DNA from 2 places in the Streptomyces sp. NPDC002793 genome. Region 2 is predicted to be linked to the other one. Evidence: riboswitches for the same ligand, from Rfam matches in the RefSeq annotation. Region 2 holds a riboswitch; the other holds the start of a gene.

Region 1 (3,202 bases), on a different contig from region 2:
CGCTCGCCCACGGCACCAACGACGCGCAGAAGACCATGGGCATCATCACCCTGGCCCTGGTCACCGGCGGCGTCCTCTCCCCCGGCTCCAACCCGCCGGTCTGGGTCATCGCCTCCGCCGGTATCGCCATCGCGCTGGGCACCTACCTCGGCGGCTGGCGCATCATCCGCACCATGGGCAGCGGCCTCACCGACCTGCGCCCGCCGCAGGGCTTCGCGGCCCAGACGAGCGCGGCCACGGTCATCCTGGCCTCCTCGCACCTCGGTTTCTCCCTCTCCACCACGCAGTCCTGCTCCGGTGCCGTCATGGGCGCGGGTCTCGGACGCAAGGGAGGCGTGGTCCGCTGGTCCACCGCCACCCGGATGTTCATCGCCTGGGGGCTGACGCTTCCGGCCGCCGGACTGATCGGCGCGGGTGCCGAGTTCCTGACCAAGCAGGGCCCCTGGGGCGTCGGCGTGGTCGCCGTCCTGCTCGTCGCCGGCTCCGGCGCCATCTGGCTGGTGTCGCGCCGCAAGCCGGTCGACCACACCAACGTCAACGCGCCCGAGGGTGAGCCCGCCGGCGTCGTCACGACCGCGGTCGCGGCCGTCAGCCCGCCGCCCGCCGGTGCCGTCGCCTCCGAGCTCAAGACCACCATCCACGCTCCGGCCCCGACGGCCGAGACCCCGGCCGACCCGGCCCGGCCGGCCACGGTGTAAGGACAGATCGTATGAACATCGACTGGGCGGCTCTCGCCTCCGTCTTCGGCGTCAGCCTCGTGATCACCGTCGCACTGGTCGGCCTCTTCACCCTCGGCATCACCGGCCTGGCCAGGCAGACGCCGACGGCGGACGGCGGCGGCGGTTCCAACGCCCTGGCGCGCACCGGTGCGTACGCCTGCTTCGGGCTGTGCCTGGCCGCGGTCGCGTACGGGATCTATCTGATCGTCGCCTGACCTCCACGGACGTGGACACCGGCCGGACACACCACCTGTGTGTCCGGCCGGTGTGCGTCTGAGCACACTGAAGCCTCGCAGGTCAGCGGCAGGTTGACGGGCGTTCGCGGCGCGTGGTGGACTGCCGGAGCCATTGAGGCCGGCCGGCACACGCATGTGCCGGCCGGTCTTACGGCGACAGGAGAGGAAGCCGGTGCGAATCCGGCGCGGTCCCGCCACTGTCACCGAGGAGCAGCCTCCACACGGAAGTCACGGTCCGCCACCGCGGACTGGAAGGCCGGAGGAACTGCGGATCCGGAAGCCAGGAGACTCTCGTCGCCGGTCACGTCGAACCAGGGCGCGGACCCTGAGTGAGGACACACGCCATGCCTGGCTGCCCTGCGTCGGTCGCCGCACCACCCGCTGTGAAGGCCCTTCGAGGCGCGACGGGCGGCTGACCCGTGCGAGCCGACCGCATCTTCGCGTACGGCGCCGCAGCCGGGCTGATCGGCGACCTGCTGTTCGGTGATCCCCGTCGGGGCCACCCCGTCGCCGCCTTCGGGCGTGCCGCGGCAGGTGCCGAGAGCCGCCTGTGGCGCGATCACCGCGGCTGGGGTGCCCTGCACACGCTGGTCTGTGCCGGGGGCGCCACGGCCGCCGCCGCGCTGGCCGCCCGGGCCGTGCGGAACCGTCCCGCCGCCGCCGTGGCTCTGACCGCCGCCGCCACCTGGTCCGTCGTCGGTGGCACGTCGCTGGGCCGCGAGGCGCGTGCCGTCGGCGGGGCGCTGGCCGCCGGGGACGTCGAGCTCGCCCGGGAGCGGCTGCCGCACCTGTGCGGCCGTGATCCGCAGGCACTGGACGGACAGCAGATCGCCCGGGCGGTGGTGGAGTCCGTCGCCGAGAACACCTCGGACGCCGTCGTGGGAGCCCTCGTGTGGGGCGCGCTCGGAGGAGTGCCGGGACTGGTCGCCTTCAGGGCCGTCAACACGCTCGACGCCATGGTCGGGCACAAGTCTCCTCGCTACCGGCGCTACGGCTGGGCTTCGGCCAGGCTCGACGACGTCGCCGGCTGGCCCGGCGCCCGGCTCACCGCCCTGCTCGCCGTGGCCGCGGGGGGCCGCCCGCGCGAGGCCGTCCGGGCCTGGCGGGCCGACGCGGGCCGGCATCCCAGCCCGAACGCGGGCCCGGTGGAGGCCTCGTTCGCGGGCGCGCTCGGCGTACGCCTCGGCGGCACCCTCGCGTACGGCGGGCGGATCGAGCACCGGCCGGTGCTCAACGGCGGGGCCGGGCGGGACGTCCGGGTCACGGACATCGAACGCGCGGTGCGGTTGTCGCGCCGGGTGAGTGTGCTGGCCCTCGTCGTGTGCGCGGCGGGACGGTCGGCCCTGGGACGGAGAGTCGGATGAGCGGCGGGCTGCTGGTCGCGGGTACCACCTCGGACGCGGGCAAGAGTGTCGTCACGGCCGGGATCTGCCGGTGGCTGGTGCGCCGGGGGGTGAAGGTCGCACCGTTCAAGGCGCAGAACATGTCGCTGAACTCGTTCGTGACCCGGGAGGGCGCGGAGATCGGCCGGGCCCAGGCGATGCAGGCGCAGGCCGCCCGGGTCGAGCCGTCGGCGCTGATGAACCCGGTGCTGCTCAAACCCGGCGGTGACCGGTCGAGCCAGGTCGTCCTGATGGGGAAGCCGGTCGGCGAGATGAGTGCGCGCGGCTACCACGGGGGGCGCCAGGAGGCGTTGCTGGGGACGGTCGTGGACTGTCTGGAGCAGTTGCGCGGCACGTACGACGCCGTGATCTGCGAGGGTGCGGGCAGCCCGGCCGAGATCAACCTGCGGCGTACGGACATCGTGAACATGGGTATCGCCCGCGCCGCCCGCTTCCCCGTGCTGGTGGTCGGCGACATCGACCGGGGCGGGGTGTTCGCCTCGTTCTTCGGTACGACGGCGCTGCTGAGCCCCGAGGACCAGTCGCTGATCGCCGGATACCTCGTCAACAAGTTCCGCGGTGACGTGTCGCTGCTGGAGCCCGGCCTCGACATGCTCCTCGGGTTGACGGGCCGTCGGACGTACGGGGTCCTGCCGTACGCCCACGGGCTGGGGATCGACGAGGAGGACGGGCTGCGGGTGTCGATGCGCGGCGCCGTACGGGAGTCGGTCGTGGCGCCGCCGCACGGCGAGGACGTGCTGCGGGTGGCGGTGTGCGCCGTACCGCTGATGTCGAACTTCACCGATGTGGACGCCCTGGCGGCCGAGCCCGGTGTGGTGGTGCGGTTCGTGGACCGGGCGGAGGA
Region 2 (3,202 bases):
GCGCGGACCGGCCCTCCGCCGGCCAGGCCGACGGGTCCGTCCGGCCCGCCGACCTGCACGAGGAGCGTGGCGGCCCCGGTGACACAGAAACCCAGAGGCACCCGGTACGCCCGCCACAGATGACGGGCGGTCACCCCTGCGGGCCCCAGCAGCAACGCGAGGGAGACGGCGAGGACCAGGACCGCGCCAGGCCAGGGCGGCAGCGAGATCGCCAGGAGCGTGAGCCCCAGGCCGAGCACGGCTTTGTCCACGGGATGGCGGCGGCGCCAGCGGCTGCTGTGCGCCGCCGCGTCGATCGGCAGCACGGGTGCTCAGTTCCTCCGGCCCTCGGAGTCCCCGGCGGGGCTCCCTGTGCCACCGCTGTCCCGCTGGGCCGTCGCGCGCAGCTCGCCCTGACGGCGCCCGCGCCGCACCCCGAAGTAGTAGGCGAGGACGCCCGCTCCGAGTGCGGCCTGCAGGGCGAACAGCGCCGACTCGATCTCGCCGGACGCCGGTTCGTACAGCGGGGAGAACCAGGGTTCGTAGTCGGGATCGATCTCGGTGATCGCCGTCTCGGCCTGGGCGTCGGCGCCCGCGAACGGCTCCTTCTCGCCTTCACCGAGGCCGAGGACCAGGGGAAGGACGGCCAGCGCGGCCACGACGAGCAGCAGAAGGGCGTTGATCCGGGTGTTCCTGTTCATCGCGCCACCGCCTCGGTCCCGGCTGTGCCGGTCCTGGCCCGCCTGCCGGTGACGAACACGCCGAGCCGGGTCAGGTCCCCCCTGCTGGACTGCACGAGGAGACGCATCACCAGTACGGTCAGCAGCCCCTCGCTCACGGCGAGAGGGATCTGGGTGACCGCGAAGATCGAACCGAACGTGCCCAGCGCGCCCGCGAATCCGCTGCTCGGGTCGGGGAAGGCGAGTGCCAGCTGCACGCTGGTGACGCAGTAGGTGGACAGGTCTGCGGCGAACGCGCCGCAGAACACCGCCACCATCAGTGCCGCGCCGTACCTGCGCAGCAGCCTGTAGACGGCGTACCCCGCCCAGGGGCCGACGACCGCCATCGAGAAGACGTTGGCGCCGAGCGTGGTCAGGCCGCCGTGGGCGAGCAGCAGGGCCTGGAACAGCAGAGTGATGGTGCCCAGCACGGCCATGACCGGTGGGCGGAACAGGATGGCCCCCAGCCCCGTGCCGGTGGGATGCGAACAACTCCCCGTCACAGACGGGATCTTCAGGGCGGAGAGAACGAACGTGAAGGCCCCGGACGCCCCCAGGAGCAGCGTGCTCTCAGGGTGTTCCCTGACCTCACGCGTGAGCGACCGGACTCCGTGGACGACGAACGGCGCGGACGCGACACCCCAGGCGATCGCGTGCGCCGGAGGCAGAAAACCCTCGGCTATATGCATGACTCGGCAGACCCTCTCCAGCACCTCGTGGATGGTTGAAGTGCCTTGGCCGGTCTCCTGGCTTACGGGTACCACCGCCCGAGCTCCGCCTTCCCGGGTCACGAGGACCCAGTGGCTGCCCGTGAGGGCCGGAGCCGGACTTCCCGATCACAGTGGCGAGGGCCGCACCGGCATCACACCGGATTTCCCGTTCACCAAGGCGTGGCGACAGTAGTGCCGGGCGGGGGGTGAGGACAAGCGGGCAGGTGCGCCGTACGCCACGTCAGGAGAACCGTTCGACCTGCCGGGTGGGCGGGCCGTCGGCGATCGCTCCGGCCGTGACAGGAGGCGCCGACCAGTGTTGAATATGAATATCGTTATCAACTACTGTGTGCGTGGTGGCGGCACCGACGTCACCCGAAGAACGCAGGGGAGGAGTCCGCGTGAGCGCGACAGACCGGCCGTCCGAGCCGGAGCGGGTCCGTGCGGTACGGCACCTCTGCGTGGGGGCGGGGCAATGCGTGCTCGCCGCACCGGCCGTGTTCGACCAAGCGGTCGACGACGGGCTGGTGCTCGTGCTGGACGACTCGCCGCCGGCTTCCGAACTGGCCGCCGTAGGACAGGCCGTGTGGGCGTGCCCGTCGGGCGCCGTCACCCTGCGCCGGGGCACGGTCCGCTGAGCCGTCCGCCTCCCTCTCATCTCTGATCAGCACCTCGTCAAGGAGACGCATGTCCAGACCGTTCGACCGCCGTGCCTTCCTGCGCCGCAGCGCCACGGGAGCCGCGGCCCTGGCAGTGGGCCCCGGCCTGCTGGCGGCATGCTCGACCGACGACCCCGCCACCTCCGGGAAGCCGGGCGGTGGATCCTCACCCCGTACGGGCGGCACGCTGCGGGCGGCCTTCGTCGGGGGCGGTGCCTCCGAGACGCTCGACTTCTTCAACGGCCCCTCGTCGCTGGACCTGGTCCGGGCCCGTGCCTGGCACGGCACCCTCGGGAACCTCGACCCCTCCGCCCCCGACGGCGTCCGCTACGGCGTGCTCAAGGGGATCGACATATCCGCCGACCTGTCCACGTACACCCTGCACGTCCGGCCCGGTGTCCGCTTCACCGACGGATCGAAGCTGACCTCCGCCGACATCCTGCACTCCCTGTCCGCGCTCGCGGGCAGGAGCATGCTGCCCGTGTACAAGCTGGCCGCCATGAACTTCGACCTCGCCGCCGCCCGCGCGGACGGCGACCTCAAGGTCGTACTGCCCACGCTCCGGCCCATAGCCGACGGCCGCATGATCCTGTGCCAGGGCAACTTCCTGGTCGTCAAGGACGGCACACGGCGCTTCGCCCAGGGCATGCCCAGCTGCGGACCCTTCCGGCTCGGCGAGTTCACCCCCGGCCAGGGCTCCGCCTTCACGCGCTACGACGAGCACTACGGTCACGTGCCCCACCTCGACGGGCTGGAACTCCGGTCCATCGCGGACTCGACGGCCCGCGCCGGTGCGCTCACCAGCGGTGAGATCGACTTCGCCCATGACCTCGCGCCGGTCACCGCGCGCACCCTCGCGGACAACGGGAACATCGAGATCGCGCCCACGAGGAGTCCGTACCTGGTGGGGCTGTCGTTCCAGATGAACATGAGCGCCGCGCCCTTCGACGACCCGCGGGTGCGGGAGGCGTTCAAGCTGGCCGTGGACCGTGAGGCGATGGTGAGGACGGTGTTCCACGGGGACGCGGTGGTGGGGAACGACCTGCCGTCCATCGGATTCCCTGACTACGCGGAGAACGTGCCCCAGCGCGCCTACGACCCGGACAGGGCCCGGAAACTGCTCAAGGCGGCCGGG

Evidence for each region. A riboswitch is a leader RNA that binds a small molecule or an ion and turns the genes downstream of it on or off. The one in region 2 is predicted to bind cobalamin.
Region 1: linked by a shared signal. The riboswitch ahead of ABT001_RS19590 (cobalamin biosynthesis protein) and the one ahead of ABT001_RS02910 (energy-coupling factor ABC transporter permease) in region 2 are both predicted to bind cobalamin.

Annotation. Positions count from the first base shown of each region.
Region 1 covers NZ_JBEOVL010000018.1:96,737-99,938, reverse strand. Annotated here, with positions in the region: gene ABT001_RS19600 (inorganic phosphate transporter) at 1-698, shown strand, start outside; gene ABT001_RS19595 (hypothetical protein) at 710-934, shown strand; cobalamin riboswitch at 1,118-1,246, shown strand; gene ABT001_RS19590 (cobalamin biosynthesis protein) at 1,375-2,319, shown strand; gene ABT001_RS19585 (cobyric acid synthase) at 2,316-3,202, shown strand, end outside.
Region 2 covers NZ_JBEOVL010000002.1:257,890-261,091, reverse strand. Annotated here, with positions in the region: gene cbiQ (cobalt ECF transporter T component CbiQ) at 1-305, opposite strand, end outside; gene ABT001_RS02915 (energy-coupling factor ABC transporter substrate-binding protein) at 312-680, opposite strand; gene ABT001_RS02910 (energy-coupling factor ABC transporter permease) at 677-1,387, opposite strand; cobalamin riboswitch at 1,418-1,601, opposite strand; gene ABT001_RS02905 (ferredoxin) at 1,810-2,046, shown strand; gene ABT001_RS02900 (ABC transporter substrate-binding protein) at 2,096-3,202, shown strand, end outside.